DNA from 3 places in the Streptomyces sp. HUAS MG56 genome. Region 3 is predicted to be linked to each of the others. Evidence: predicted binding sites of a transcription regulator. Region 3 holds the regulator's gene; each other region holds the start of a gene.
The links. The regulator HrcA, encoded in region 3, represses chaperone genes, less so after heat shock. The targets are predictions, from matches to a motif close to TTNGCACTCNGNNNNNCNGAGTGCNAA.

Region 1 (10,416 bases), 1.0 Mb from region 3:
CCGGTTCCAGCGGGGTCTGGTACAGCATGTGGTGGACGAACCAGAGCACGGAGTTCGCGATGCCGTTGTACGCGTCGGCGTGCACGGCCGGGTCGACGTCCAGCATCCGCACCCGCTGCCCGCCGGTGTCCTCGGCCGGCAGCAGCCCGCCGCCCGCCCGCCGTACGGCCTCCCGGTCGCCGTCGCCGAGCGCCGCGCACACCCATACGGCACGGGCGTCCGGGCCGATGGCCGACAGCCCCGAGACCAGCCCCCCGCCGCCCCGCCTGGCCCGCAGCGAACCGCCCTCGCCGTCCGCGTCGAGCGTGTACGAAACCGGGCCGCGATTGGACGCGACCAACACCTCGGCACCGTGCGTGGAAGCCATGGTCCTCAACCTAGCCCGGCCCGGAAACGCTCAAACGTACGGCCACGCACGACGCCCCGCCCGTATACGAAGTCCGGCGAAGTCACGCCACCCGGCGCTCGGCGTACTCCGCGATCTCCGTCATCGGCGGCCGTTCCTCCGTGTCCACGGAGTACGTCCGGGGCGCGAAGCCGTCCTCGTCCCGCTCGAACTGGGTCAGGGCGGGGCGGATCAGATGGCCGCGGGCCAGCCGGAGCTGGGCGGTGCGGTAGATCGCGGCGGCCATCCGGCCGAGCGCCTGCCCGTCCTGGTGCCGGTGCTTGCGGACCCCGACGTCCACCTGGGCGAGGGCGTCCAGGCCCACCAGGTGCAGCGCGTCCACCAGCATGCCCAGCTCCACGCCGTAGCCGACGGGGAAGGGGAGCTGTTCCAGCAGGCCGCGCCGGGCCGCGTACTCGCCGCCCAGCGGCTGCACGAAGCCGGCCAACTGCGGCCAGTGCATGTTGAGCAGCGGGCGGGCCATCAGCTCGGTGACCCGGCCGCCCTGCCCGGCGGCACCGGCGAGCGGGCGGTCGTACATGGCCTTCACCAGCGAGATCCCGGGGTCGGTGAGGAGCGGGCCGACGATGCCGGAGACGAAGTCGGCGGAGAACTCGCGCAGGTCCGCGTCGACGAAGCAGATGATGTCGCCGCGGGTCACGAGGAGCGAGCGCCACAGGACCTCGCCCTTGCCGGGAACGGCCGGGATGCGCGGCAGGATCGCGTCACGGTGGACGACCCGGGCGCCCGCGGCGGCGGCGACCTCGGAGGTGCGGTCGGTGGAGCCGGAGTCGACGACGACGAGCTCGTCGACGAGCGGGACCCGCTCCATCAGCTCGCGGCGGATGACCGCGACGATGTCGCCGACGGTCTCCTCCTCGTCGAGCGCGGGCAGCACGACGCTGATCGTCTGTCCCGTGCGCTGCTTGGCGGCCAGTATCCGCTGGAGCGGGCGATCGGTCACGGACCAGGAGCGGGTGGCCAGCCAGCGCTCTACTTCTTCCAGCACGCTCTGCGGCTCCTCACTGTTCGTGATCACAGGTGGTGACTGTGTGATCCATCTCGCGGTTCGGACGACTATCTCAACTGTCCTGGCCTTCGGTTACAGTCTTGAACAACGCCGGTGACCATCGCATGTCGGGGGGCGCGGGCGCGCACGACTCGTGCGTACAACTGCTCATACAACCGCATACCGCTCATCCAGAGGGGCAGAGGGACACGGCCCGATGAAGCCCCGGCAACCCTCCAGTCGGTTCTTGTCACGTTGACGTGGCGAGGCTCCCGGCTAGGGAAGGTGCCAAATCCGTCTCACGGCGAGATGCGTCGTGAGGAAGATGAGGAGAAAGGGCCTCGCCTCCATGGCTGTGCAGACAGTTGCAAGCACCTCCACCTCCCCCGTCGACCTCGGTCCGGCCGCGGCCCTGAGCTGTCGCGAGTGCGGTCACCGTGTCCCGCTCGGCCCGGTCTTCGCGTGCGAGGAGTGTTTCGGCCCGCTGGAGATCGCCTACGACTTCTCGGCCTACGACACCGAGGAACTGCGGGCCCGCATCGAGGCCGGCCCCGCGAACATCTGGCGGTACGCCCCCCTGCTGCCCGTCCCGGCCGACGTGGCGGACAAGCCGAACATCAACCCCGGCTGGACCAAGCTCGTCAAGGCCGACAACCTCGCGCGTGAACTGGGCGTCACCGGCGGCCTGTTCGTCAAGGACGACTCCGGCAACCCGACGCACTCCTTCAAGGACCGCGTCGTCGCCCAGGCCCTGGAGGCCGCCCGCGCCTTCGGCTTCACCACCCTGTCCTGCTCCTCCACGGGCAACCTGGCCGGTGCCGTCGGCGCCGCCGCCGCCCGCGCCGGCTTCCGCTCCTGCGTGTTCATCCCGCACGACCTGGAGCAGGGCAAGGTCGTCATGGCCGCGGTCTACGGCGGCGAGCTCGTCGGCATCGAGGGCAACTACGACGACGTGAACCGCTTCTGCTCCGAGCTGATCGGCGACCCGGCCGGCGAGGGCTGGGGCTTCGTCAACGTCAACCTGCGGCCGTACTACGCCGAGGGCTCCAAGACGCTGGCGTACGAGATCTGCGAGCAGCTCGGCTGGCGGCTGCCGGACCAGATCGTGATCCCGATCGCCTCCGGCTCCCAGCTGACGAAGATCGACAAGGGTCTCCAGGAGCTCATCAAGCTCGGGCTGGTCGAGGACAGGCCGTACAAGATCTTCGGTGCGCAGGCCGAGGGCTGCTCGCCGGTGTCGACGGCGTACAAGGCCGGGCACGACGTGGTCCGCCCCCAGAAGCCGAACACCATCGCCAAGTCCCTCGCCATCGGCAACCCGGCCGACGGGCCGTACGTGCTGGACATCGCACGCCGCACCGGCGGCGCGGTGGAGGACGTGACGGACGAGGAAGTCGTCGACGCGATCAAGCTGCTGGCCCGCACCGAGGGCATCTTCGCCGAGACGGCGGGCGGTGTGACGGTCGGCGTCACCCGCAAGCTGGTCAAGGCCGGCGTCCTGGACCCGGCGAAGACCACGGTCGTCCTCAACACCGGCGACGGCCTGAAGACCCTCGACGCGGTGGCCGGCACGGGTCTCACCGCCACCATCCGTCCGACCCTGGACTCCTTCCGAGAGGCTGGCCTCGCATGAGCGTGACCGTTCGCATCCCCACCATCCTGCGCACCTACACCGGCGGTCGGGCCGAGGTCGCCGCCGAGGGCGCGACCCTCGCCCAGGTGATCGAGGACCTGGAGAAGAACCACACCGGTATCGCCGCCCGCGTCCTGGACGACCAGGGCAAGCTGCGCCGGTTCGTGAACGTGTACGTCAACGACGACGACGTGCGCTTCGAGCAGGGCTTGGAGACCGCGACCCCCGACGGCGCGGGCGTCTCCATCATTCCGGCGGTCGCCGGCGGCTGATCATTACCGTCGGTAATCTCGGTTACCGATTGTTCATCGAATGGCCTCCCCCGTGAGAGAAACGGAGGGGGCCATTCAGTGTGATTGAGCGCGGTACAGTTGGGGAACGCGTTCCGGACCTGAAGGTCGCGGTTCGGGATTTCGCACCGCGAGCCCGATAAGAAGTAGCCAAACTATGCGGGCTTTCTGCGGCTTTTGTTCCACTTTGTACGGCCCGACTTGCCCTGAATTCGGCCGTATTTTAGGCAGATTCCGGACCGTCGTCGTCCAGATTTCTCGTCCGATTGACCTGTTGCAGACGGCAGTTGGACAGATACATTCAGCCGCGGTCGACGCGTTCCGGCGCACGCCCCCGACCGATGGGGGGTGAGGTCTGACCCGGGTCCGCGAAGTGTGGATCTGTGCAAGGGCCAGTAATAGGGGAGTTAGGCATGGCTCAGGGCACCGTCAAGTGGTTCAACGCGGAGAAGGGGTACGGCTTCATCGCGGTCGACGGTGGTGCGGACGTCTTCGTCCATTACAGCGCCATTCAGATGGACGGCTACCGCACCCTGGAAGAGGGGCAGCGGGTGGAGTTCGAGATCTCGCAGGGCCAGAAGGGCCCGCAGGCCGACATGGTTCGCCTCAGCGCCTGAACGTTTCTTGTCCGAAGGGCCTGCACCTCGCGAGGGGTGCGGGCCCTTCGCCGTGCCCGGCTGCCCCGTACCGCCGCGCCCGGATCCTCTGTTCGCGGGCGGCTGAGCGCGCGCCCCGACCCCCCGAAGGCGCTTGCACTCGACAGGGGCGAGTGCTAATCATTGGCGTTAGCACTCTGAAGGTGAGAGTGACAAAGAAGGACCGGGTCGGTGAGGCCCGCAGGCCACGTGGGGCAAGGAACCACAGGCCGGCGAGCCGTCCGTCGCGGGCGCGGGCGCGGTCCGAAGGAATCACCCCCAGTCCTGGAGGGACCACTTCACATGGCCAAGATCATCGCGTTCGACGAGGAGGCGCGGCGCGGCCTCGAGCGCGGCATGAACCAGCTCGCGGACGCCGTCAAGGTGACGCTCGGCCCCAAGGGCCGCAACGTCGTCCTCGAGAAGAAGTGGGGCGCCCCCACGATCACCAACGATGGTGTCTCCATCGCCAAGGAGATCGAGCTCGAGGACCCGTACGAGAAGATCGGCGCCGAGCTGGTCAAGGAAGTCGCCAAGAAGACGGACGACGTCGCCGGTGACGGTACGACCACCGCGACCGTGCTCGCCCAGGCCCTGGTCAAGGAAGGCCTGCGCAACGTCGCCGCCGGTGCCAACCCGATGGCCCTGAAGCGCGGTATCGAGAAGGCCGTCGAGGCCGTCTCCGCCGCCCTGCTGGAGCAGGCGAAGGACGTCGAGACCAAGGAGCAGATCGCCTCCACCGCGTCCATCTCCGCCGCCGACACCCAGATCGGCGAGCTCATCGCCGAGGCCATGGACAAGGTCGGCAAGGAAGGCGTCATCACCGTCGAGGAGAGCAACACCTTCGGTCTGGAGCTTGAGCTCACCGAGGGCATGCGCTTCGACAAGGGCTACATCTCGGCCTACTTCGCGACCGACATGGAGCGCATGGAGGCGGCGCTGGAGGACCCGTACATCCTCATCGCCAACTCCAAGATCTCCTCGGTCAAGGACCTGCTCCCGCTCCTGGAGAAGGTCATGCAGTCGGGCAAGCCGCTGCTGATCATCGCCGAGGACGTCGAGGGCGAGGCCCTGTCGACCCTGGTCGTCAACAAGATCCGCGGCACCTTCAAGTCCGTCGCCGTCAAGGCCCCGGGCTTCGGCGACCGCCGCAAGGCCATGCTCGGCGACATCGCCATCCTCACGGGCGGCGAGGTCATCTCCGAGGAGGTCGGCCTCAAGCTGGAGAACGCGACCCTGGACCTCCTGGGCCGCGCCCGCAAGGTCGTCATCACCAAGGACGAGACCACCATCGTCGACGGCGCCGGCTCCTCGGAGCAGGTGGGCGGCCGCGTGAACCAGATCCGCGCCGAGATCGAGAACAGCGACTCGGACTACGACCGCGAGAAGCTCCAGGAGCGCCTGGCCAAGCTCGCGGGCGGCGTCGCGGTCATCAAGGCCGGTGCCGCCACCGAGGTGGAGCTCAAGGAGCGCAAGCACCGCATCGAGGACGCCGTGCGCAACGCCAAGGCGGCCGTCGAGGAGGGCATCGTCGCCGGTGGTGGCGTGGCCCTGCTGCAGGCCTCCTCGGTCTTCGAGAAGCTGGACCTGGAGGGTGACGAGGCGACCGGCGCCAACGCCGTGAAGCTCGCGCTGGAGGCCCCGCTGAAGCAGATCGCCGCCAACGGTGGCCTTGAGGGCGGCGTCGTCGTGGAGAAGGTGCGCAACCTGGCCGTCGGCCACGGTCTGAACGCCGCCACGGGCGAATACGTCGACATGATCGCCGAGGGCATCATCGACCCGGCGAAGGTGACGCGTTCCGCGCTGCAGAACGCGGCCTCCATCGCCGCGCTGTTCCTCACCACCGAGGCCGTCATCGCCGACAAGCCGGAGAAGGCCGCCGCGGCCGCTCCGGGCGGCATGCCGGGCGGTGACATGGACTTCTGATCCGTCCGGATCACCTGTCCTTCTCCGAGGGCGGCACTTCCAGCTTCCGGCTGGGGGTGCCGCCCTCGGGCGTTTCCGGAGGCGGCACCAGGACGTGTCCTGGATCACACAAGCGTAGATCGCGGACCGGAATGCGGGCCCGCGCACAGGCCGTTTACTTAAGGAGCTGCAACAATGCGTGCTCACATACCGACCGGTTAACTCCGCTGCCCCCGAGGAGCCCCTACGTGACCGCCACGACGACCCCCGCCTCCCGCGCGGCCCAGATCCTGTCCCGCCCGATCACCCTCAACGGCCTCACCGTGCCGAACCGGATCGCGATGGCGCCGATGACCCGGATGTTCTCCCCGGGCGGCGTACCCGGCGAGGACGTGCGCTCGTACTACTCCCGCCGTGCCGCCGCCGGAGTCGGCCTGATCGTCACCGAGGGCACCTACGTGGGCCACGACTCGGCGGGCCAGAGCGACCGCGTGCCGCGCTTCCACGGCGAGGAGCAGCTGGCGGGCTGGGCGAAGGTCGCCGAGGACGTGCACGCGGCGGGCGGCACCATCGTCCCGCAGCTGTGGCACATCGGCATGGTCCGCAAGGACGGCGAGGCCCCCTTCCCGGAGGCCCCCGCGATGGGCCCCTCCGGCCTGGTCACCGCGGGCGCCGAGGCCACCGGCCGGGCGATGACCCAGCAGGACCTCGACGACGTGATCGCCGCGTTCGCCCGGGCGGCGGCCGACGCCGAGCGCATCGGCTTCGACGGCGTGGAGCTGCACGGCGCCCACGGCTACCTCCTGGACCAGTTCCTGTGGGAGGGCACCAACCGCCGTACCGACGCCTACGGCGGCGACCCGGTGGCCCGTGCGAAGTTCTCCGCGGAGATCGTGGCGGCGGTCCGTGCGGCCGTCTCCCCCGAGTTCCCGGTCATCTTCCGCTACTCGCAGTGGAAGCAGCAGGACTACACGGCCCGCCTCGCCGAGACCCCCGAGGAGCTGGAGGCCATCCTGACCCCGCTGGCGGCGGCCGGCGTCGACGTCTTCCACGCCTCCACCCGCCGCTACTGGGTGCCGGAGTTCGACGGCTCGGACCTGAACCTGGCCGGCTGGACGAAGAAGATCACCGGCAAGCAGGTCATCAGCGTCGGCTCGGTCGGCCTCGACGGCGAGTTCATCAAGGCGTTCCAGGGCGAGGGCTCCGGGACCAAGAGCATCGACGACCTCCTCGACCGGCTGGAGGCCGAGGAGTTCGACATGGTCGCCGTCGGCCGTGCGCTGCTCCAGGACCCGGAGTGGGCGGCCAAGGTGCTCGCCGACCGCTTCGACGAGCTGAAGCCGTACGACGCCGCGTCGCTGAAGACCCTCAGCTGACGCCGTCCGTCGCTCCGTTCGGGCACTTGTGATCGTCGCCGCACGTTCCCCTGACGACCGGTGAGACCGACGTCAGGGGAGCGAGCGATGACGAAGAGCGAGTCCGGGCCCGTGGTGCGCACCGCCTCCGGGGCGGTGCGCGGGCTGCGCGAGCAGGGGCTGTCGGTGTTCCGGGGCATTCCCTTCGCCGCGCCCCCGGTCGGCCCGGACCGCTTCCGGGCACCGCGCCGGCCCCACCCCTGGGAGGGCACCCGGGAGGCGTACGCGTTCGGCCCGCCGCCCCCGCAGGAGACCGGCTTCCTCGGCCGCACGGCCCAGCCCCGGCAGCCGGAGGGCGACGACTGGCTGACGCTGAACGTCTGGACCCCGGACCCGGATCCGTCCGCCGCCCGTCCGGTGCTGGTGTGGATCTACGGCGGTGCGTTCAAACTCGGCTTCAGCGGCCAGCCGGGCTACGACGCCCAGCAGCTCGCCCGCACGGGCGACGCGGTGCTCGTCACCTTCAACTACCGCGTGGGCATGGAGGGTTTCGCCCTCTGGGCCGACGCCCCCGCGAACCGGGGCCTGCTGGACCAGGTGGCGGCCCTGGAGTGGGTCCAGGAGAACATCACGGCGTTCGGCGGCGACCCCTCCCAGGTCACCGTCTTCGGCGAATCGGCCGGCGCGGGCTCCGTCGCCTCGCTTCTGTCCATGCCGAGAGCCCGGGGCCTGTTCCGCCGCGCCGTCGCCCAGAGCGTGCCGGGCACGTTCTTCTCCGCGGACCTCGCCCGCGACATCGCCGGGTCCCTGGCGGCGCGGGCCGGCCGCACCCCCACGGCGGCCGACCTCGCCGCGACGGACCCCCGCGAGCTGACCCGGGCGGGCCAGACCCTGGGCATCGAGATGCCGGCGTACACCGACCGCTGGGGCCGGGCGGCACCGACCTCGGTGCCCTTCGCGCCGGTGGTGGACGGCGACGTCCTGCCCACGACTCCCTGGGAGGCGCTCTCGTCGGGCGCGGCGCGGGACGTGGACCTCCTGGTCGGCCACAACCGCGACGAGTACCGCCTCTTCCTGGTCATGGCCGGCATGTCCGGCAAGATCACGGACGACCTGGCGGCCCGGACCCTGCGGCTGTACGCACCGGGCGGGGAAGCGGGCGAGGCGGCGTACCGCTCGGCCTTCCCGGAGTGGGGCGCGGAGCAGCTCTTCGAACGGGTCCAGACGGACTGGCTGTTCGGGCAGCCGAGCCTGCGGCTGGCGGAGGCCCAGCGGACGGGCGGCGGCCGCGCCCACGTCTACGAACTGACCTGGCCGGCCCCCGACTCCGCGGGCGCGCTGGGCGCCTGCCACGGCCTGGACATCCCGCTGCTCTTCGGCACGTTCGGCGCCGACCTGGGCGCCCTCCTCTTTCCCGGCGGCAGACCCACACCGGAGGCGGAGCGGCTGTCGGCCTTCGTCCAGCGCGCCTGGACGGCCTTCGCCCGCACCGGCGACCCGGGCTGGCCGGCCTACGACCCCCGCTCCCGCCTGGTCCAGGTCCTGGACGCGGAACAGCGGGTGGCGCCGTACCCGGAGGAGGCGAGCAGGCGGATCTGGGAGGGGTACGCGTTCGGCGCGTTGCCGCTGCTATAGGTTGCCCAGCGGCTCGATGTCGACGCGCACGGGGGTGCCCCACACGCGGAGCACCTCGTAGTCGGTGAACTCGTGCACGAGCCGGTACGCCATGGCGGGCCGGGACGAGCGGCGCTGGGCGGCGAGATACGCCTCGGCCTCGCGCTTGTCCCGCCGGGGCGTGCCGCACAGCTGCCACTCCTGGCCGTTCCACGCCTCCGGCAGCCAGCGCTGCTGCGGCTGCGGCCGGTCGGCGCGGACGCCGTAGCGGGAGGGCGCGGTGGCCGCGGCCGCGGCTTCGGTCCTGCCGCCGCCGTGATACTCCGACCGGCGTGCGGCCCGGCGCCGGGTCTCGCACAGCAGGCACAGGTCGGGGGCGCTCTCGTCCACGGGGCCCTGCGGATGCTCGGGACACCGGGTGGCGGGCGCGCCGGCGGCGACACTCTCGTCCAGCAGATCGAGCGCTCGGCGCAGATCGGCCTTGATCTCGTGCAGCCGGGAGTCCGGGGTGTCGGCGCCGAGCGCCTCCCCGTGCTCCCCGACGAGCCGCAGGGCCCGTCCGAGGGCGGTGAGCTGGGCGTGGTTCATGTCAGTCCGCGTAGTCCTTGAGTTCCTGGGTGTCCAGTGTGAAGCCGACGGGGGCGGGCAGCTCCACCGAGGATCCCCAAGGGTACGAGAGCGACTGCTGATAGCGGCCTTGTCGGCTCGCTGAAGACGGTGAGGGTCTGGTTGTCGTGGTCGATGAGGAGGCAGGCCGGCGGTCAGGGTGTGGAGTACGGCCTCGTCTGTGGTCCCCCGGGCGAACCACTCCGCCACCAGCGGGGCGAGTTCCGCACAGTCGGCGGCGGAGAGGGACAGGACGGGCCCGGTCCTCCGGTGGCGGCTCCGGCGGCGGTACGTCGCCGCGCGCGAACGTCGAGTCCGGTGACCGGCGCGAGTGACGAGCCGTTTGCGTCGGTCGATCCGGGGCGCTGCAATGTCCGTACCGCCGAGCGGCCGGCGGACGTGCTCAAGGCGATGTCCGTCGGTGAGGAACTGCGGGTCAAGGTGCGGCAGGTGAACCGGGAGAGGCGCAGTCGTTGAGCAGACTGATCGAGGCACTGCACGGCTTCAACGCCGCCCACCCCTGGGACCACAACGCCCGCTATCACCGCTGGCTGCTGCGGCAGTTGCCCCGCGGGGCCGGGCGGGCCCTGGACGTGGGGTGCGGCAGTGGGGAACTGGTGCGGCGGCTGGCCGGGCGGCGGGCGGAGGCGGTCGTCGGAGTCGATGCCGACGCCGGGATCCTGGAGCGGGCGCGGGAGGCCACTCCCGCCGACGCCCCCGTCGCCTACACACTCGCCGAGGTGCCCGATCAGCTTCCCCCGGGACCCTACGACGTCATCACCTGCGTCGCCGTACTCCATCACCTCCCCCTCGCCGAGAGCCTCGTCCGGTTCCGGGAGGAGTTGGCGAGCGGTGGCACGCTGGTCGTGGTCGGCTGTGCGCGGGCGGAAGGGGCTCTGGACCACGCGGTCGGGCTGGCAGCCGTAGCGCTCAACCCGCTCATCGGCTGGGTGAAGAACCGGGGGCGGGTCGCGTCGCACCGGC
Region 2 (10,416 bases), 2.2 Mb from region 3:
GGCAAGCGGGGAGTCGTCGCAGACGAGGACGGAAGTCATGACCGCCCTCCGCAGCTGATGCGCGTCACCTTGAGCCTCCAGGCTGGTACGGAATCGTCACCTGTGCGGTCGACCGCCCCGGACGCCTGCCCGAGTGCCGGTGTTCTCAACCGCCTCCGCACTCTCAACGACGGTCACTCGAAAGAGTTACGGGGCTGCATACCGTCATCGGCACTCTACGTGAGGGTCTCAACACGGTGCAGACACGACCAACAGACCCTCAACTTTTCATCACAACCCATGCCCCATTCGGCCGCTTTTCTTCCCGTTTCGGGATGTCCGAGGCTAGATTCGCAATGAGTCATATTTTCATCTCCTTAGACCGGAGATGTACGGTCGTTGGCACCGTATCCGCCCAGAACGGCTACAAGGGGTCACGTAATGGCAGATTTCTCCCGCCTTCCCGGACCGAACGCTGACCTGTGGGACTGGCAGCTGCTGGCTGCCTGCCGCGGGGTGGACAGCTCGCTCTTCTTCCACCCGGAGGGTGAGCGCGGGGCGGCTCGGAGCGCTCGCGAGAACTCGGCCAAGGAGGTCTGCATGAGGTGCCCTGTCCGTGCGGAGTGCGCGGCGCATGCGCTTGCGGTGCGTGAGCCGTACGGCGTGTGGGGCGGCCTGACCGAGGACGAGCGTGAAGAGTTGATGGGGCGGGCTCGCAACCGCCTGGTGTCGGCGTCGACCACCAGCGGGAACACCGCCCCGAGTCATTGAAGGAACGTTTCTTCAACTATTCCGGGCACCCACGCGTGTGCCCGTGACCGGTGCCGTCGCGCCGCTTACGCGCGCGCGGGCGTGCCCTCGTGCCCCTGCGTGTGTCCCTGTGCGCGCAGGGACACACGGGCCAGTTGCTCCAGGGTCGCCGCCACGGCCGGCACCTGGGCCAGGTCGGGCAGTGTGAGGGCGACGATCTCGCGCCGTACCGCCGGCTCCAGCCGGACCGTGCGCACGCCCCTCGGCCGGACCGACTCCACCGCGAGCTGCGGCAGTACGGCCACGCCGAGGCCCGCGCCGACCAGACCGACCACCGCCGGGTAGTCGTCGGTGGCGAAGTCGATGCGCGGGGTGAAGCCGGCCCCCTCGCACACCTCGACCAGCTGGCCCCGGCAGCGCGGGCAGCCCGCGATCCAGGGTTCCTGGGCCAGCTCGCCGATGGCGACGCTCTCCGCGCGCGCGAGGCGGTGCCGCTCGGGCACGAGCGCGACCAGCCGGTCCGTCAGCAGGGGCCGTACGACGAGGTCGTCCCAGTCCTCGGCGGCGGCCGCGCCGGCGTAGCGGAAGGCCAGGGCCAGGTCGCAGTCGCCCTCGCGGAGCAGCTCGACCGACTTCGGGGGCTCGGCCTCCTCCAGGGAGACGCGGGTGCCGGGGTGGGCGGCGCGCAGGGCGGCCAGGGCGGTGGGGACCAGGGTGGAGCTGCCGCTCGGGAAGGAGACCAGCCGGACCCGGCCGGCGCGCAGGCCGGCGATGGCGGCGACCTCCTCCTCGGCGGCGGTGAGCCCGGCGAGGATGCCGGAGGCGTGCCGGACGAGGGCCTCGCCGGCCTGGGTCAGGCGCATCTCGCGGCCGGTGCGGACCAGGAGCGGGGTGCCGACCGAGGTCTCCAGGGCCTTCATCTGCTGGCTGACGGCGGGCTGGGTGCAGCCCAGTTCGCGCCCCGCCGCCGAGAAGGAACCGGTGGCGGCGACGGCGCGCAGGACACGGAGATGGCGGGCCTCTATCACCCTTCGAGTATAAGCCCCGCTTGGAGATCGCGCCCGATATTCGCTCGACGCTTTGAGATGACCTCCCGTACCGTATGTGCATGAAAGTCCTCACGGTCAATCTGGGCCGCCCGCAGCCGGTGCCGTACACGGACCAGGCGCAGGGCGTGACGGGCATCGACAAGAAGCCGGCCGACGGTCCGGTTCGGGTGGCGGCGCCGGGCCCCAAGGGGACCGGCGCGAGCGGGCTCGCCGGGGACGCGGTGTGCGACCTGCGCCATCACGGCGGGGATGAGCAGGCGGTGTACGCGTTCGCCCGCGAGGACCTCGACGACTGGGAGCGCGAACTCGGCAGATCTTTGGCCAACGGTTGCTTCGGGGAGAACCTGACGACGCGCGGGCTGGACGTCTCCGGGGCGCTGATCGGCGAGCGCTGGCGGGTCGGCGCCGAGCTGGTCCTGGAGGTGACCTCGGGCCGGATTCCGTGCCGTACGTTCCAGGGCCATCTGGGCGAGCGCAGCTGGGTCAGGAGATTCACCCGGAAGGCCGTGACGGGGGCCTACCTCCGGGTGATCGAACCGGGTGAGATCCGCTCGGGCGATCCGGTCGAGATCGTGCACCGCCCGGACCACGGGGTGACGGCGGCGATGGAGTTCCGCGCGACCACCACCGAGCGGGAGCTGCTGCCGCGGCTGCTCGCGGCGGGCGGCGCGCTGCACTCGGAGGCCCTGGCGCAGGCGCGCAAGTACGTGGCGCAGCAGCGGGGCTGAGCGGCGGTCACCCCGGTTCCCGCACGGGGCCCGCGGCAGCGGAGGCTGTCGGTCCGGGTCACTACCCTTGGGCCATGACAACGGCTCTGATTACGGGATCGACCGCGGGGATCGGCGCCGCGTTCGCGCGGCGGCTGGCGGCGGAAGGGCATGACCTCGTCCTGGTGGCGCGGGACGCCAAGCGGCTGCGCGAGCAGGCCACCGAGTTGCACGACCGGCACGGCATCGAGGTCGAGGTGCTGAGCGCCGACCTGTCCGAGGACAAGGGCATCGAGTCGGTGGCGGACCGGCTGGGCGACCGGAAGCACCCGGTCGACCTGCTGGTCAACAACGCCGGCTTCGGCAACAAGGGACGCTACCTCGACGTGTCCATGGCCGACGAGCTGAAGATGCTCAAGGTGCACTGCGAGGCGGTGCTCCGGCTGACGTCGGCGGCGGCCGAGGCGATGCGCGAGCGGCACCGGGGCGGCATCGTCAACGTCGCCTCCGTGGCCGCCTTCGTGCCGCGCGGCACCTACGGCGCCTCCAAGGCCTGGGTCGTGCAGTTCACCCAGGGGGCGGCCAGGGACCTGGCCGGCAGCGGGGTGCGGCTGATGGCCCTGTGCCCCGGCTTCGTGCGCACCGAGTTCCACGAGCGGGCCGGGATGGGCACGGACAGCATCCCGGGCTGGATGTGGCTGGACGCCGACAAGCTGGTCGCGGCGGCCCTGGCCGATCTGGCGCGCGGCAGGTCGCTGTCGATCCCCGACCCGAGGTACAAGGCGCTGATGGGCCTGGTGAAGGTCACGCCCCGGGCGCTGCTGGGCGGGATCACCTCGAAGACGGGGCGCAAGTACGGACCGCAGTAGCCCCCGGGCGAGCACGGACGACGCCGTCGCCCCGGTGTGAGAACGGGGCGAAAATGGGCGTGACGGAAACCGGGCCAGGGGGGCCGGGAGGCGGCGTCATGACCTTCGTACAACTCATCGAGTGCAGGACGAGCCGGCTGGACGAGATGAACCGGCTCATGGACGACTGGGTCGCGCAGACCAAGGGACGGCGGACGGCGACGCACGCGCTGGTCGGCAAGGACCGCTCGGACGCGTCGCACGTCGTGGAGTTCGTGGAGTTCCCGTCGTACGAGGAGGCGATGCGGAACTCGAACCTCCCGGAGACCGACCGGGTCTTCCAGGGGATCCTCGCCCTGTGCGACGGGATGCCGACGTTCACGGACCTGGACGTCGTGCGGGACGACCGGCCGGCCGAGGAGACCGTGCGGCGGTTCTTCGCGGCGCTGACGGCTCCGGGTGAACTGCCGCCGCTCAACGACCTGTTGGACGAGGACATCCACAGCCACGACCCGATCAACCCGCAGGATACCCTGGGGCTGGACAACTTCCGCACCGAGGTCCGGATGTGGCGCACGGGCTTCGACCTCACGTTCACGATCGAGGACCTGCTCGTGCAGGACGAGCGGGCCTGCGCGCGCTGGACCGGGAACGCCACGCACAAGGGCGAGTTCCTGGGGATCGCGCCGACCGGGCGGCAGGTCGTCATGAGCGGGACGACGGTGTTCCGGTTCGGCGCCGACGGCAAGATCGCCGAGACCTGGTGGCAGCACGACACACTGGGGCTGATGCAGCAGCTGGGCGCGCTGGACGAGTTGGAGCAGTAGCCCCGCGCGGGGGCGGACGGGGCGAAGGCCCGGCTCCCCTTCCGGGGTGCCGGGCCTTCGCTGACGGGTGCTTGCCTCAGTGGGCGTGGCCGTGGCTGTGACCGTGGCCCGCGGCCTCCGGCTCCTCTTCCTTCTTCTCGACGACCAGGGTCTCGGTCGTGAGCAGCAGGGAGGCGATGGAGGCGGCGTTCTCCAGGGCGGAGCGGGTGACCTTCACCGGGTCGATGACGCCGGCCTTGACCAGGTCGCCGTACTCGCCGGTGGCGGCGTTGTAGCCCTGCCCCTTCTCCAGGTCCTTGACCTTGGAGACGATGACGTAGCCCTCCTGGCCGGCGTTCTCGCCGATCCAGCGCAGCGGCTCGACCACGGCGTTGCGGACGACCGCGACACCGGTGGCCTCGTCGCCGGTCTTGTCGAGGTTGCCCTCCAGGACCTTGGAGGCGTGGACCAGGGCGGAGCCACCACCGGAGACGATGCCCTCCTCGACCGCGGCGCGGGTCGCGGAGATGGCGTCCTCCAGACGGTGCTTCTTCTCCTTCAGCTCCACCTCGGTGGCGGCGCCGACCTTGATCACGCACACGCCGCCGGCCAGCTTCGCGAGGCGCTCCTGGAGCTTCTCGCGGTCCCAGTCGGAGTCGGTGTTCTCGATCTCGGCCTTGATCTGGGCGACGCGGCCGTGGACGTCCTCGGTCTTGCCGGAGCCGTCGACGATGGTGGTGTCGTCCTTGGTGACCGTCACGCGGCGGGCGGAGCCCAGCACGTCCAGGCCAGCCTGGTCGAGCTTGAGGCCGACCTCCTCGGAGATGACGGTGGCGCCCGTGAGGACGGCCATGTCCTGGAGCATCGCCTTGCGGCGGTCGCCGAAGCCGGGGGCCTTGACCGCGACCGCGTTGAAGGTGCCGCGGATCTTGTTGACGACCAGGGTCGACAGGGCCTCGCCCTCGACGTCCTCGGCGATGATCAGCAGCGGCTTCGAGGCGCCGGCCTGGATGACCTTCTCCAGCAGCGGCAGCATGTCCTGGATGGAGGAGATCTTGCCCTGGTTGATGAGGATGTAGGGGTCCTCCAGGACGGCCTCCATGCGCTCCTGGTCCGTCACGAAGTACGGCGACAGGTAGCCCTTGTCGAAGGCCATGCCCTCGGTGAAGTCCAGCTCCAGACCGAAGGTGTTGGACTCCTCGACGGTGATGACACCGTCCTTGCCGACCTTGTCCATCGCCTCGGCGATCAGCTCGCCGACCTGCTGGTCCTGGGCGGACAGCGCGGCGACGGCCGCGATGTCGGACTTCTCGTCGATCGGGCGGGCCGTGGCCAGCAGCTCGTCGGAGACGGCCTTGACGGCGGCGTCGATGCCCTTCTTCAGGGAGGCCGGGGAGGCGCCGGCGGCGACGTTCTTCAGGCCCTCGCGCACCAGCGCCTGGGCGAGCACGGTGGCGGTGGTGGTGCCGTCACCCGCGATGTCGTTGGTCTTGGTCGCCACCTCCTTCACCAGCTGCGCGCCGAGGTTCTCGTACGGGTCCTCGATCTCGACCTCGCGGGCGATCGTGACACCGTCGTTGGTGATGGTGGGGGCGCCGAACTTCTTGTCGATGACGACGTTGCGGCCCTTGGGGCCGATCGTCACCTTCACCGTGTCGGCCAGCTTGTTGACGCCGCGCTCAAGGGCGCGACGGGCGTCCTCGTCGAACTTCAGAATCTTCGCCATGACAGCGGAAGCCCTCTCGGAAATCTGTGGGTGAAAAAAGCTGCGCCCCGGGCGCCCGGCTTCTTATCGGTCGCGGGGGCCAGGGGCGCAGCTCAGGAGCAAAGGAATGCTCGAAGTGATTACTTCTCGATGATCGCGAGCACGTCGCGAGCCGAGAGGACGAGGAACTCCTCGCCGTTGTACTTCACCTCGGTGCCGCCGTACTTGCTGTACAGGACGACGTCGCCGACCTTGACGTCGAGCGGAAGACGCTCGCCGTTCTCGAAGCGGCCCGGACCCACGGCGAGGACGGCGCCCTCCTGGGGCTTCTCCTTCGCGGTGTCCGGGATGACCAGGCCAGAGGCGGTGGTCTGCTCGGCGTCGAGCGGCTGGACCACGATGCGGTCCTCAAGCGGCTTGATGGCAACCTTGGAGCTGGTGGTCGTCACGATCCGACCTCCCCCTTCGGAGATCTCACGGGGTTAACTGTCTGAGGTGGCGACCAGGTGGATCCGTCGTCGCGGGTGCCGGACCTGCCCGTCGCGTGTTTGGCACTCTCACGCGTCGAGTGCCAGAGCCGAGACTATGACCGCGATTAGCACTCGGTCAAGCGGACTGCTAATCCGTGCGGCGCGTCGGCCGGACGAAGGTCCCGGACGGCCCCCGCGACCGCTTCCGGGAGCGGCTACAGGTAGTCCTCCAGCCGCCCCACCGTCAGCCCCCGCTGCTGGGCCCTGCGCAGCACCCTGATCGTGCGGTCCCGCAGGGTCCGGCCCGTCGTCTCGTCCGGCCCGACCAGGACGATGTCACCGGGGCGAAGGCGGTGCTCGCCCCGGCTGTAGGCCAGGTCGGCCGGGGTCATGGCGGCGCGCCACAGGACGAACGCGGAGATGCCGCAGTCGGTGGCGGCGCGCAGGGTGGTCGTGTCGTAGGAGCCGTAGGGCGGGCGGAAGAGGCGGGGGCGCAGGCCGAGCCGGGACTGGAGGCGGTCCTGCTGGCCGCAGATCTCGGCGCGCTGGCTCGCGTACGGCAGTCCGGCCAGGACGCGGTGGTCGAGGGTGTGGTTCTGGATGCCGGCGCCCAGCGCGCGCAGCCGGGCGAAGTGGTCGTACCGGGGGCCGGCCACGCTGTCGGTGAGGAACATGCTGACCGGCAGCCGCAGTTCGCGGACCATGTCGACGAAGCGGGGGTCCTTGTCGGCGCCGTCGTCGTAGGTGAGGAAGACGACCGGGTCACGGGTGGGGACGTGGTCCATGACCCGGGGCAGGGAGCGGCCGGCGCTGTGCGGGCTCAGGGCGAGGGTGCGGGCGTCCGGCCGGGGCGGGCGGGCGAGGGGCTCGGTGAGGCCCCAGTGGCGGTAGCGCCGGTCCGTGGCGGGGCCGTGCGGGGCGTGCGGCCGGACCTCTTCGGCGGCCTTGCGGCCGAGGCGTTCGATGGGGTCGACGGACTGCGCGCAGCCCGCGAGGAGGAGCGCGGGGAGGAGGAGCGCGGCGCTCAGCGCCCGGCGCGCGCGGCGGGCGGGGGCACTGCCGGGCACAGGGCCGGACACGGGGCCGGGCACGGGAGTTCGCCGGTGGGGCGGGGCCCAGGGGCTCCTCCCGCGCGTCACAGGTAGTCCTCCAGGCGGGCCACGGCGTAGCCCTCGCGGGTGACCTTGTTCAGGAAGCGGCGCATGTCGTCGACCATCGTGCCGTTCCACTCGGAGCGGCCGCGGAAGTGGGTGAGGACGATGTCGCCGCGGCGCAGCTTCTGGTCGTCCTCGCGGTACTCCCAGTGGTCGACGTACACCTCCTCGTTCCAGATCGGCGCGTACCTGATGCCGCAGGCCTTGGCGGCGCGCAGGCTGTCCTGGTTGTAGTTGCCGTACGGGAAGCGCATGACGGTGGGCGCCTTGCCGAACTGCTTCTTCATGATCTCCTGCATGCCGCAGATCTCGGCCTTCTGGTCCTCGTAGGACAGGCCCGGCAGGTAGGGGTGGTGCAGGGTGTGGTTGTCGAGGGTGTGGCCCTCGGCCTGCATGGTGCGGAAGTAGCCGTAGTCGTCCTTCACCAGGTAGTTGCTGAGGAAGGCGGTGTACGGGATCTTCAGGTCCCGCATCATGCGCAGGAAGCGGGGGTCCTTCTCCGAGCCGTCGTCGATCGTGAGGAAGACGATCTTCCGGTCGGTGGGGATCGTGGTGAAGACCGGGGGCAGGTCCCAGTCCACCTGGTGTTTCACCTCGAAGCCGGCCCGGGCCCTGATCTCCGGCTTCACCCTGGGCGGTGGCGGGGGCGCCAGCGGGACCCCGTTCAGGCCCCAGCGCTTGGCGGCGGCGACGAGGCGGGCGTGCTCGGCGGCCTGCCGGGCCCGGGCGCCCAGGGCCTGTTCGGGGCCGCCCCGGCCGCTGGGGGCGGGGCGGGTCACGGCGGGGCGAATCTCGACGGGACGGGTCTCGGCGGGGCCGGCGCAGCCGGAGAGGAGGGCGGCGCAGGCCAGGGCGGCGGCTCCGCAGCCGAGTCCGGGACGTCCGCAGTGCGACCAATTCTTATCGTTTTGTACGACTGCTCGCATGACGCCGGATCCTCCCAGGACCGCCCCCGGATCCCCGGCCGACACCGCCGCCGCAGGCGCGCCGTCCACCGACTGGCCCACAATGACCCGGTGAACGACCTCGCTCTCCTGCTCACCCCCGAAGGCCGTGCCCTCCTCGACGAGGTGCGCGACACCGCACCGGCGGACGAACTCGCCGTCGCCACCCGGCTGCGCCGCGACCACCCGGCCGAGCTGGTGTCGGCCGCGCTCGGCCAGGCCCGGCTGCGGCAGCGGGCGGCGGCGAAGTTCGGGGCGGCGGACGCGGGGCGGATGTTCTTCACGCCGAACGGGGTCGAGCAGTCGACGCGGGCCGGCGTGGCGGCGTACCGCGCCGAGCGGTTCACGGCGCTCGGCGTGACCTGCGTCGCCGACCTGTGCTGCGGGATCGGCGGGGACGCGATCGCGCTGGCCCGGGCCGGGATCCGGGTGCTCGCCGTGGACCGGGACCCGGTGACGGCGGCCACGGCCCGCGCGAACGCCGAGGCGCTGGGCCTCGCCGAGCTGATCGAGGTCCGCGAGGCCGACGTCACGGAGGTGGACACGAGCGGGTACGACGCGGTGTTCGTGGACCCGGCGAGGCGGGGCGGCCGCGGCCGCATCTTCGACCCGGAGGCGTACTCGCCGCCCCTGTCCTGGGCGGTCGGCGCGGCCCGTACGGCTCCCCGCGCCGCTCTGAAGATCGCCCCGGGCATCCCGCACGAGGCGGTTCCCGCCGAGGCGGAGGCCGAGTGGATCTCCGACGGCGGGGACGTGAAGGAGGCGGTGCTGTGGTTCGGCACCGGCGCGCCGGGCGCCGTACGGGCCACCCTGCTGCCCGGCCCGCGCACGCTGCTGGGCCGCGGGCTGCCCGACCCGGACGTCCGGCCGGTGGGGCGGTACCTGTACGAGCCCGACGGCGCCGTGATCCGCGCGCATCTGGTCGCCGAGGTCGCGCAGGACCTGGCCGGAGGTCTGCTCGACCCCACCATCGCGTACGTCACCGCCGACGAGCGGTGCCCGACCCCGTACGCCACCGCCTACGAGATCACCGACCAACTCCCCTTCAACGTCAAGAAGTTGAAGGCCCTGCTGCGTGAACGCGAGGTCGGCACGCTGACCGTGAAGAAGCGCGGGTCGGCGGTCGAGCCGGAGGAACTGCGCAAGAAGGTGAAGCCGCAGGGGCCGAACGCGGCGACGGTGTTCCTGACCCGGGTGGCGGGCGCACCGACGATGCTCGTGGGGCACCCCGCCTGAGCGCTCCGCCGGAAGTGCCGGGATGCGCCGTCGATCGTCTGCGGGCCCGCTCCGTCACGGCAGTTCGGCGGCCCGGCGCAGCAGCAGTTCCCGTTCCTTCTCGTTGCGTGCCAGGGCCGCCGCCCGGGTGAACTCCTCGCGGGCCTCCGTCGTGCGGCCGAGGCGGGCCAGGAGGTCGGCGCGGACGCTGGGGAGCAGGTGGTAGTCGCGCAGGGCGGGGTCGGCGGTCAGGGCGTCGACCAGCCGCAGTCCCTCCGCCGGGCCGTCGGCCATCGACACGGCGACCGCGCGGTTCAGTTCGACCACGGGGGACGGGGCACGGGCCGCCAGCAGCGCGTACAGGGTGGCGATGGCGCGCCAGTCGGTGTCCTCGTAGCGGTACGCGTGCGCGTGGCACGCGGCGATGGCCGCCTGGAGGGCGTACGGGCCCGGGGCGCCCGACGCGGTGGCGCGGTCGAGGGCGTGGATGCCGCGGGCGATGAGGCGCCGGTTCCAGCGGCGGCGGTTCTGCTGCGCCAGCAGGACCGGTTCGCCCTCCGGGCCGGTGCGGGCGGCCGTGCGGGACGCCTGGAACTCCAGCAGCGCGGTCAGGCCGTGCACCTCCGGTTCCTTGGGCATCAGGGCGGACAGGACGCGGGCCAGGCGCAGCGCGTCCTCGCACAGGCCGGGGCGCAGCCAGTCGTCGCCGACGGTCGCCGCGTACCCCTCGTTGAAGATCAGGTAGATGACGTCCAGGACCGAGCCGAGGCGGGCCTCGCGGTCGGGGCC
Region 3 (10,416 bases):
GCCGGCCACGACGACGGCCCCCACCGCACCCGCGACCCGCACCCCGCGCGCCCCGTACCCAATCCGCCTGAAAGCCCCCATGCAGGGCAGAGTGCCACCGTCCCGTCCCCGGGGGAAGGCGGCATACGGCCACTCACCCGTTCGGAGTGCCGGACCTGCCCGTCCGGTGCCGCGCGCGGCGAACGTAGTGTGGCCGGGTGCGCAGTGAACGCAGGCTGAGGCGGCTCGTGCTGCCGGACGCAGCCGTGTGGGGGTGGACGGTCCGGCACCGGCACCGGGACGGCGGCCTCTGCCAGGAGGTGCTGACGCTGTACCGGGACAGGACGCCGGTCCGGATCGTCTTCCCGGGCACGGGTGGCGCCTACGGGCACTCCGGTCTCGTCGCCGACCGCCACGGGAACGCCGTCAATCTGCACGAGCCCGGCGTCGTACGGGCGTTCGTGGACGCGGTGCGGCGCCGGGAGGCCACGGGCGGCGAGGTGGACGGGTGGGCGCTGCTGCCCGGCGTCGTCGTCAGCCTCGCAGCAGCAGCCACTCCTGGAGCTCCACCAGGTTGCCCTCCGGGTCCTTGAGGTGGGCCACGCGCATGCGGTCGGTCATGGGGGCCGGGCCGTGGATCACCGTCCCGCCGCGGGCGGTGATCCGCGCGCAGTAGGCGTCGAGGTCGTCCACGCGCAGCACCACCAGGGAGCGGTGGCCGTTGACGGTGTCGCCCAGCTCGTCCAGGACCTCGGCCATCATCGCCCGGTCCTGGAGGGCGATCCCGGCGGAACCGGTGTGCGGGCTGAACTTCTCGTACGGGCCCTCGGTCGCGCCGGACTGCGGCTTCAGGCCGAGGACGTCGGCGTAGAAGTGGTAGCAGGCGGCGAAGTCGGTGACCAGGAGCCGGACTTGGGCGAGTTCCACGGTGTCCCCCAGGTGTGTCAGGACCAGCGGCCGGTGCGGCCCAGCAGCAGGGCCGCGGCGGCGGTGCCGGCGGTGGATGTGCGCAGCACGGTGGGCCCGAGGACGTACGGCCGCGCACCGGCCTGCGCGAAGAGTGCCAACTCCTCGGGGGAGACGCCTCCTTCGGGGCCGACGACCAGCACGATGTCGCCCCCGGCGGGGAGTTCGGCGGTGGCGAGACGTTCCTCGCCGCTCTCGTGGAGGACGGCGGCGAAGTCGGCGGTGGCCAGCAGTGCGCACACCTGCTTGGTGGTCGCCGCGTCCGCGACCTCCGGGAAGCGGACCCGGCGCGACTGCTTGCCGGCCTCGCGCGCGGTCGCCCGCCACTTGCCGAGCGCCTTCAGGCCGCGCTCGCCCTTCCACTGGGTGATGCAGCGCGACGCCTGCCAGGGCACGATCGCGTCGACGCCGACCTCGGTCATCGTCTCCACGGCGACCTCGCCCCGGTCGCCCTTCGGCAGGGCCTGGACGACGGTGATGCGGGGGACGGCCGGCGGCTCCTCGTGGACCGACGCCACGTCCACCACGAGCCGGTCCTTGCCCTCGGCCGCCTTGACGACGCCCTCGGCCCAGCGGCCGCGCCCGTCGGTGAGGACCACGTCCTCGCCGGACCGCAGCCGCTTCACGGACACGGCGTGCCGTCCCTCGGGTCCGTCGAGCACGAACTCCGGTCCGGCCAGGTCGAGTCGGTCCACGACGAAGACGGGTGCGGTCATCGCGCGTCACCTCCGGCCGACAACGCTGTCCGGGCGGCGGCGAGTTCGGCCGCCAGCACCTCCACCAGCTCTCCGGCGGGCAGTTCCCGGGCCAGCCGGTGGCCCTGGCCCGCGAACAACGACATGCCCTGCGCGTCCCCGGCCCGGGCGGCGGCCTTGCGCAGTGGCGAGGTCAGGTGGTTGACCTCGGGGTAGGCGGCGGGGGCGTAGGGGCCGTGCTCGCGCACGAAGCGGTTGACCAGTACGCGCGCCGGGCGGCCCGAGAACGCGCGGGTCAGCTCGGTGCGCGCGTACAGGGGGTCGGTCAGCGCCCGCTTGTGCAGGGTGTGGGCGCCGGACTCGGGGGTGGCGAGGAACGCGGTGCCGAGCTGGGCCGCGCTGGCGCCGGCCGCGAGGACGGCGGCGATCTGACCGCCGCGCATGATGCCGCCGGCGGCGACGACCGGCAGGCTCACGGCCTCCCGGATCTGCGCGACCAGCGACAGCAGACCGATGCCGGAGCCGTCGTTCTCGGGCAGGTCCCGGTGCGTGCCCTGGTGGCCGCCCGCCTCCACGCCCTGCGCGATCACCGCGTCCGCCCCGGCCCGCTCGACCGCGCGTGCCTCCTCGGCGGTGGTGGCGGTGACCAGGGTGAGGGTGCCGGCCCGGCGCAGCCGGTCGAGCACGTCCCGGCCCGGCACGCCGAAGTGGAACGAGACCACCGGCACCGGGTTGTCGAGGAGTACGGCGAGCTTGGCGTCGTAGCCGTCGTCCCGGCCGCTGTCGGGGTCGCCCAGCTCGGTCTCGTACCAGGCGGCCTCGCCGGCCAGCTGATGCGCGTAGACCTCCACGGCGCCCGATTCGGACAGCTCGGGCTGCGGCAGGAACACGTTCACGCCGAAGGGGCGGCTCGTCAGCCCCCGCAGCTGTTTGATCTCCTGGTACATCCCGTCGGCGGTCTTGTAACCGGCGGCGAGGAACCCGAGGCCGCCGGCCTCGGAGACGGCGGCGACGAGCTGCGGGACGGAGACGCCGCCCGCCATGGGGGCCTGCACGATCGGGTGGGGGAGGAGATCGGTCAGCGCGGAGGACATGACCGCATGTTGTCACGTCCTCCGAACAAGTCCGAATCCGGGCTTCCCACGGCATAGGACAGGGGCATACGGGTCGTCCGAGCACCCCGTACACCCCTGGTCCCCCGGGGCTCAGCGCCCGTTGAACGCGTCCTTCAGCCGCGAGAACAGCCCCTGCTGACCCGGCTGGAACTGTCCCTGCGGACGCTCCTCGCCGCGCAGCTTGGCCAGCTCGCGCAGCAGTCGCTCCTGCTCGGGGTCCAGCTTGGTCGGGGTCATGACCTCGACATGCACGATCAGGTCACCCCGGCCGCCGCCGCGCAGATGCGTGACACCGCGGCCATGCAGCGGGATCGACTGGCCGGACTGGGTGCCCGGCCGGATGTCGACCTCCTCCATGCCGTCCAGGGTCTCCAGCGGCACCTTGGTGCCGAGCGCGGCCGCGGTCATCGGGATCGTGACCGTGCAGTGCAGGTCGTCGCCGCGCCGCTGGAAGGTCGAGTGGGGCAGCTCGTGGATCTCGACGTACAGGTCGCCGGCCGGACCGCCGCCGGGGCCGACCTCGCCCTCGCCGGCGAGCTGGATCCGGGTGCCGTTGTCGACACCGGCCGGGATCTTGACGGTCAGCGTGCGCCGGGAGCGGACCCGGCCGTCGCCCGCGCACTCCGGGCACGGGGTCGGCACAACGGTCCCGAAACCCTGGCACTGGGGGCAGGGGCGCGAGGTCATGACCTGACCCAGGAAGGACCGGGTGACCTGCGAGACCTCGCCGCGGCCGCGGCACATGTCACACGTCTGGGCGGTCGTACCGGGCGCCGCGCCCTCGCCGTTGCAGGTGTTGCAGACGACCGCCGTGTCGACCTGGATGTCCTTGGTGGTCCCGAAGGCCGCCTCGTCCAGCTCGACCTCGATGCGGATCATCGCGTCCTGGCCGCGCCGGGTGCGCGAGCGCGGCCCGCGCTGCGACGCCGTGCCGAAGAACGCGTCCATGATGTCGGAGAAGTTGCCGAAGCCACCGGCGCCGAAGCCGCCCGCGCCCGCGCCGCCGCTCTGCGAGAGCGGGTCGCCGCCGAGGTCGTAGACCTGCTTCTTCTGCGGGTCCGACAGCACCTCGTAAGCGGCGTTGATCTCCTTGAACCGCTCCTGGGTCTTCGGATCGGGGTTGACGTCCGGGTGCAGCTCGCGCGCGAGCCGACGGAACGCCTTCTTGATCTCATCCTGCGACGCGTCGCGGCGCACGCCGAGAACGGCGTAGTAGTCCGTGGCCACTTACGACTCCGCCAGGATCTGTCCGACGTACCGTGCCACTGCGCGTACCGCTCCCATCGTTCCCGGGTAGTCCATGCGGGTCGGTCCGACCACGCCGAGCTTGGCAACCGCCTCGCCGCCCGAACCGTAGCCCACCGACACGACGGACGTGGAGTTGAGTCCCTCGTGTGCGTTCTCGTGACCGATACGCACGGTCACGCCCGGATCCTTCGCCTCGCCAAGGAGTTTGAGGAGCACGACCTGCTCCTCAAGGGCCTCCAGGACGGGCCGGATCGTGAGGGGAAAGTCATGTCCGAAGCGGGTGAGATTGGCGGTGCCGCCGATCATCAGCCGCTCCTCGTTCTCCTCCACGAGTGTCTCCAGAAGAGTGGAGAGCACCGTGGAGACCGTACCGCGGTCCTCCGGATCGAAGGCGTCCGGAAGATCCTCGACCAGCGTCGGCACGTCCGTGAACCGGCGCCCCGCGACCCGGCTGTTGAGCCGCGCCCGCAGATCCGCCAGCGAGGCCTCGCCGAACGGCGCCGGACAGTCGACCATCCGCTGCTCGACCCGGCCGGTGTCCGTGATCAGCACGAGCATCACGCGCGCGGGCGCGAGCGAGAGCAGCTCGACGTGGCGGACGGTGGACCGGGTCAGGGACGGGTACTGCACGACGGCGACCTGCCGCGTGAGCTGCGCGAGCAGCCGTACGGTACGGGCCACGACGTCGTCGAGATCGACGGCGCCCTCCAGGAAGTTCTGGATGGCCCGCCGTTCCGGAGCCGTCATCGGCTTGACACCGGCGAGCTTGTCGACGAACAGCCGGTAGCCCTTGTCGGTCGGAATCCGCCCGGCGCTGGTGTGCGGCTGCGCGATGAAGCCCTCGTCCTCCAGGGCCGCCATGTCGTTGCGGACGGTCGCCGGGGAGACCCCGAGGTTGTGCCGCTCGGTCAGCGCCTTGGAGCCGACCGGCTCCTCGGTCCCGACGTAGTCCTGGACGATCGCGCGCAGCACCTGGAGCCTGCGTTCACTCAGCATGCGCGCGCACCTCCAGCACGTCGTCCCCTCGCCCCGCTCGTCCGTCGGGGTCGGCCTCCTGGCACTCTTCCCATACGAGTGCCAGCCCTTTCCCGGCCCCAGTGTACGGCTGTCCGGTACACCCGGGGCAAGGTCGGTGCGCTCGCCACGCGTCGTACGGCTAGCGTCGCGGTATGACCGTGACTTGGGAAGAGCTGGGGTGGGAACGGCTGGCCGCCGGGGTCGGGCGGTGCCGGCTGCCGGGCTGGGACTGCACGGTGGGGCTGGTCCTCGGCGAGGGTGCGGCGCTCTTGGTGGACGCCGGGTCGAGTCTGACCGAAGGCGCGCGGCTGCGGGGGCAGGCCGAGGAACTGGCCGGCCGCCGTGTGACCCATCTCGCGCTCACCCACCCCCATTTCGACCATGTCTTCGGGGTCCCGGCGTTCGCCGGGGCGCGGGTGTACGCGGCGGTGGGGGTGGACGCGGTGTTCGCCCACGAGCGGGAGGAACTGCGCCTGGACGCGATCAGGAACGGCCTGCCGGTCGCCGACGCCGACGAGGCGACGGACGCGCTGGTCCCGCCCGCCCACCAGGTGTCGGGCGAGTGGACCCTGGACCTGGGCGCCGGCCGCCAGGTCCTGCTGGCCAACGTGGGCCCCGGCCACACCGCGAACGACCTGGCGGTCCTGGTCCCCGGCGACCGTGAGGTGGTCTTCTGCGGCGACCTGGTCGAGGAGTCCGGCGAACCCCAGGCGGGCCCGGACGCGGTCCCGTCCCACTGGCCCGCCGCGCTCGACCGGCTGCTGGCGCTGGGCGGTGCGGACGCTCTGTACGTGCCGGGTCACGGAGCGGTGGTGGACGCGGCGTTCGTACGACGGCAGCGCGATCGACTGGCGGCCCGTTTCGGCGTGTCGTAGGCGCTGGTCCGCGACTTCTCCTATCGTCACTCGAATGCGCCAGTACTCCGCCGATCTGACCCCGCCGTGGAAGAAGTCCGCGCCCGTGCCGGAGGTGGCGGCGGAGCCGGGACTGGTGGTGGAGGAGCCCGGCACCGGGTTCTGCGGGGCGGTGACCCGCTGCGAGGCGGGCACGGTGACCCTGGAGGACCGCTTCGGCAAGCACCGCGTCTTCCCGCTGGAGCCACGCGGCTTCCTGCTGGAGGGCAGGGTGGTCACGCTCGTACGGCCGTCGTCGTCGCGCGGTCCGGTACGGCCCACCCGTACGGCCTCCGGCTCGGTCGCCGTCCCCGGCGCACGCGCGCGCGTGGCCCGCGCCGGGCGCATCTACGTCGAGGGCCGGCACGACGCCGAACTGGTCGAGAAGGTCTGGGGCGACGACCTGCGCGTCGAGGGCGTGGTGGTGGAGTACCTGGAGGGCGTGGACGATCTGCCGTCGGTCGTCGCGGAGTTCGCTCCCGGGCCCGACGCCCGCCTGGGCGTCCTGGTGGACCACCTGGTCCCCGGCACGAAGGAATGGCGCATCGCCGAGTCCGTGACGAGTGAGCACGCGCTGGTGGTCGGCCACCCGTACATCGACATCTGGGAGGCCGTGAAGCCGGCCGCCCTGGGCATCGCCGAGTGGCCCCGGGTCCCCCGCGGCCAGGACTGGAAGACGGGCGTGTGCCGCGCCCTGGGCTGGCCGTCGGACAACACCGGCGCGGTGTGGCAGGCGATCCTGAAGCGGGTGGGCTCCTACAAGGACCTGGAGCCGGAGCTGCTGGGGCGGGTGGAGGAGCTGATCGACTTCGTCACGGCGCCCGCGTAGCGGAACGCGGGCGCCTCGTGCCTCGGCGCGGTCTCAGTCGACCAGGTCCCGCACCACCGCGTCCGCCAGCAACCGCCCCCGCAGCGTCAGCACGGCGCGCCCCTCGTCGTAGGGCCCCGGCTCCAGGAGGCTCTCCCCCAGCGCGCGCCGGGAAGCCGCCAGCCCCTCCTGCCTCAGCAGGGACAGCGGTACGCCCTCCCGCAGGCGCAGCTCCAGCAGGACGCGCTCGACCCGCCGGTCCTCGTCGGAGAGCAGCTCGCGCCCGGCGCCCGGTGAGCGGCCGGAGGCCAGGGCCGCCGCGTAGGCGCCCGGGTGCTTGACGTTCCACCAGCGCACGCCGCCCACGTGCGAGTGCGCCCCCGGGCCCGCGCCCCACCAGTCGGCGCCGCGCCAGTACAGCTCGTTGTGCAGGCAGCGCCCGGCTTGCGAGGTGGCCCAGTTGGAGACCTCGTACCAGTCGAAGCCCGCCGCGGACAGCAGTTCCTCGGCGATCAGATAGCGGTCGGCGTGGACGTCGTCGTCGGTCATCGGGATCTCGCCCCGGCGGATCCGGCGGGCGAGCTGGGTGCCCTCCTCCACGATCAGGGCGTACGCGCTGATGTGGTCCGGGCCCGCGCCCAGCGCCGCCCGGAGCGACGCCCGCCAGTCGTCGTCGCTCTCGCCCGGCGTGCCGTAGATCAGGTCGAGGTTGACGTGCTCGAAGCCCGCCGCCCTCGCCTCCGCCACGCAGGCCTCGGGGCGGCCGGGGGTGTGGGTCCGGTCCAGGACCTTCAGCACGTGCTGCCTCGCGCTCTGCATGCCGAAGGAGATGCGGTTGAAGCCGCCCTCGCGGAGGGTCGCGAGATAGGCCGGGTCGACCGACTCCGGGTTCGCCTCCGTCGTCACCTCCGCGTCCGGCGCCAGGCCGAACTCGTCGCGGATCGCGCCCAGCATGCGGACGAGATCGTCGGCGGCCAGCAGCGTCGGCGTACCGCCCCCGACGAAGACCGTGCGGACCTCCCGGGGGTCGTCGCCGAGCACCTTGCGGGCGAGGCGGATCTCGTCCGTCAGCGTCTGCGCGTAGTTGTCACGGGACGCCAGCACCCCGCCCGTGCCGCGCAGCTCGGTCGCGGTGTAGGTGTTGAAGTCGCAGTAGCCGCAGCGGGTGGCGCAGTACGGCACGTGCAGGTAGAAGCCGAGCGGGCGGTCTGCGGCCCCGGCGAGCGCGTGCGCGGGCAGCGCACCGTCGGCGGGGACGGGCTCGCCGTCGGGGAGTGCGGAAGGCATGTCCCCATTGTCCAGCACCCGGGGCGTCACTCCGCCTGGAGGACGAGCAGCGCCAGATCGTCCTCGGGCTGGCCGCCGCCGAAGTCGTGCACCAGGCGGCGGATCGTCTCCGCGATCAGCTCGGCGTCCAGGCCCGCGCAGCCGGACAGGGCGCGGGCGAGTCCGTCGCCGTCGTCGAACTGGCGGGAGCCGGAGCGCCGCTCGGTCACCCCGTCGGTGACGCACAGCAGGCTGTCGCCGGGCCGCAGGTCGAGGGTCTCGCTGGTGTAGGTCTCGTCCTCGATCACGCCGAGCAGGGTCTGCGGGCGGGCCGCCGTGCGCACCGTGCCGTCGGGGCACAGGACGAGCGGCAGCGGGTGGCCGGCGGAGGCGAGGGTGCAGCGGACCCCGTCCGCGTGCGGCGTCAGCTCGCCGTAGAGGAGGGAGAGGAAGCGGGTCTGCGGGCCGTCCCCGGGGGCCACGGGGGCCACGGGGCGGCCGCCCACCGCGACCAGGGCGCGGGCGGCGGCGTCGGCGGCCTCGGTGGCGTCGTCCAGGAGGAGCTGGTTGAGGCGGTCGAGGACGTCGGCGACCCGGTAGCCCTCGCGGGCGAGCAGGCGCAGCCAGGGCCGGGCGAGGCCGATCACGACGGCCGCCTCGGGGCCCTTGCCCTGGACGTCGCCGATGGCGAAGCACCAGCGGCCGTCGCCCGCCGGGAACAGGTCGTAGAAGTCGCCGCTGGGGCCGCCCTTGTCGCACGGCTCGTACACGAGCGCGCTGCTCATCCCGGGGATCTGGGCGACCGCGCCGGGCAGCAGCCCGCGCTGGAGCACGGCGCTGATGGTGGCCTGGCGGGCGTACTGGCGGGCCGCGCCGATGGCGAGCGCCACCCGGCGGCCCAGGTCCTCCACGAGCCCGGTGACCTCGTCGGGGAAGGCGGCGGGGCCGGAGCGGCCGATGACCAGCGTGCCGAGCGGCCGGCCGCCCGCGATCAGCCGGTACGCCAGCGCCGTGCCCTCGGCGCCGCGCGGGCCGAGCGCGTCCCCGGGCCAGGGGTACGGCTCGGGGCCCGAGCGCAGCCCCTCGCGCGGGGCGGGCGGCTCCTTCTCCAGGGCGCGGTGCAGCTCCTCGACATGGCTCTCGCAGGTGTGCCAGACCCGGGCGGGTCCGCTGCCGAGGCCGCCGCGCGCGCTCGCCTCGTCCTCCAGCCACACCGCACACCAGTCGGCGAGCCGGGGCACGATGAGCTGGCCGGTGAGCGCGGTGACCAGGGACTCGTCCAGCTGTCCGGCGAGCAGGTCGGAGGCCTCGGCGAGGAAGGACAGCGCGCCCCGCCCGAGCCACTCGCCCCCACCGTCGGCCCGCAGCGGCTGCGGGGCCAGCTCCTCGGCGACCGCCAGGGCGGCGCCCGGGGCCGGTCCGTCCGGCTCGCCGACGCCGCCCGGGGGCAACCGCGCCCAGACGGTCTTGGCGCCGACGCGGTAGGTGACGCCCCAGGACTCGGCGAGGGTGGCGACCAGCCGCAGCCCGCGCCCGTACTCGTGGGCGTCGTACGGCGCCTCGCCGCCGAGGGGGTCGCGCGGGGCGCGCGAGGGGTGCCGGTCGCACACCTCCACGGTGAGCGCGCCGCTCTCCTCCAGCCGCCACTCGACCTCGACGTCCGTACCGGCGTGCACGACGGCGTTGGTGACCAGCTCGCTGACGACGGCCATGGCGTCGTCGGCGAGCCGCGGCGCCACGCCCGGCTCGCCGGCGAGCGCGGCCCGCACCAGCGCCCGCGCCGCCCCGGGCGCCAGCGCACTCCCGGGCAGCGCCGCCCGCCCCCGTGCCTCCCTGGCCCGTGGCCCGCTCTCCCGCTGCGTGGGTATGGCCGCCATGTCCATGCGGCCAGGGTGACAGACAGGGGGCGATCAGAAGCGCTCAGTTATCGAAGTGGCCAGAAGAGGGCCACTTTTGAACAAGGTCGAGCGCAAACTCCCCGGGGCACGGGGAACCACGCGCTACTTCTCCCTCGTCCCGGCGTACATCTCGTCGATGAGGGCCTTGTACTCCCTCTCCACCACCGGCCGCTTCAACTTCAGGCTCGGCGTGATCTCGCCGTGCTCCACGTCGAGATCCCTCGGCAGCAGCCGGAACTTCTTGATCGTCTGCCACTTCTGGAGCCCCGCGTTGAGCTCCCGCACGTACCCGTCGACCATCTCGACCGTCTGCGGCGCGGCGACGATGTCGGCGTACGACCGTCCCTCCAACCCGTTCGCCTTCGCCCAGTCCAGGATCGCGATCTCGTCGAGGGCGATGAGGGCGGTGCAGTAGTTCCGGTCGGCGCCGTGCACCAGGATGTTGGAGACGTACGGGCACACGCCCTTGAACTGGCCCTCGACCTCGGCCGGGGCGACGTACTTGCCGCCGGAGGTCTTGATGAGGTCCTT

Region 1: groL (chaperonin GroEL) is a predicted target of HrcA. The motif match lies at 4,103-4,129, and genes of this name have one in related genera.
Region 2: groES (co-chaperone GroES) is a predicted target of HrcA. The motif match lies at 6,440-6,466, and genes of this name have one in related genera.

The regions. Positions count from the first base shown of each region.
Region 1 is NZ_CM178722.1:5,090,946-5,101,361, reverse strand. It holds gene AC4OXY_RS24085 (alpha,alpha-trehalose-phosphate synthase (UDP-forming)) at 1-367, opposite strand, end outside; gene AC4OXY_RS24080 (glucosyl-3-phosphoglycerate synthase) at 450-1,394, opposite strand; SAM riboswitch class I at 1,579-1,726, shown strand; gene thrC (threonine synthase) at 1,744-3,027, shown strand; gene AC4OXY_RS24070 (MoaD/ThiS family protein) at 3,024-3,299, shown strand; gene AC4OXY_RS24065 (cold-shock protein) at 3,731-3,934, shown strand; gene groL (chaperonin GroEL) at 4,256-5,878, shown strand; gene AC4OXY_RS24055 (NADH:flavin oxidoreductase) at 6,106-7,233, shown strand; gene AC4OXY_RS24050 (carboxylesterase/lipase family protein) at 7,321-8,847, shown strand; gene AC4OXY_RS24045 (hypothetical protein) at 8,842-9,414, opposite strand; gene AC4OXY_RS24040 (hypothetical protein) at 9,751-9,909, shown strand; gene AC4OXY_RS24035 (class I SAM-dependent methyltransferase) at 9,906-10,416, shown strand, end outside.
Region 2 is NZ_CM178722.1:6,242,449-6,252,864, reverse strand. It holds gene AC4OXY_RS29670 (response regulator transcription factor) at 1-39, opposite strand, end outside; gene AC4OXY_RS29665 (WhiB family transcriptional regulator) at 421-750, shown strand; gene AC4OXY_RS29660 (LysR family transcriptional regulator) at 816-1,757, opposite strand; gene AC4OXY_RS29655 (MOSC domain-containing protein) at 1,838-2,506, shown strand; gene AC4OXY_RS29650 (SDR family NAD(P)-dependent oxidoreductase) at 2,581-3,354, shown strand; gene AC4OXY_RS29645 (ester cyclase) at 3,453-4,160, shown strand; gene groL (chaperonin GroEL) at 4,237-5,865, opposite strand; gene groES (co-chaperone GroES) at 5,985-6,293, opposite strand; gene AC4OXY_RS29630 (polysaccharide deacetylase family protein) at 6,530-7,342, opposite strand; gene AC4OXY_RS29625 (polysaccharide deacetylase family protein) at 7,450-8,394, opposite strand; gene AC4OXY_RS29620 (THUMP-like domain-containing protein) at 8,485-9,648, shown strand; gene AC4OXY_RS29615 (RNA polymerase sigma factor) at 9,703-10,416, opposite strand, start outside.
Region 3 is NZ_CM178722.1:4,079,271-4,089,686, forward strand. It holds gene AC4OXY_RS19360 (hypothetical protein) at 1-81, opposite strand, end outside; gene AC4OXY_RS19365 (hypothetical protein) at 198-572, shown strand; gene AC4OXY_RS19370 (VOC family protein) at 514-906, opposite strand; gene AC4OXY_RS19375 (16S rRNA (uracil(1498)-N(3))-methyltransferase) at 924-1,661, opposite strand; gene AC4OXY_RS19380 (nitronate monooxygenase) at 1,658-2,734, opposite strand; gene dnaJ (molecular chaperone DnaJ) at 2,846-3,982, opposite strand; gene hrcA (heat-inducible transcriptional repressor HrcA) at 3,983-4,999, opposite strand; gene AC4OXY_RS19395 (MBL fold metallo-hydrolase) at 5,173-5,895, shown strand; gene AC4OXY_RS19400 (DUF3097 domain-containing protein) at 5,930-6,742, shown strand; gene hemW (radical SAM family heme chaperone HemW) at 6,776-8,008, opposite strand; gene AC4OXY_RS19410 (SpoIIE family protein phosphatase) at 8,035-9,864, opposite strand; gene AC4OXY_RS19415 (AMP-dependent synthetase/ligase) at 9,988-10,416, opposite strand, start outside.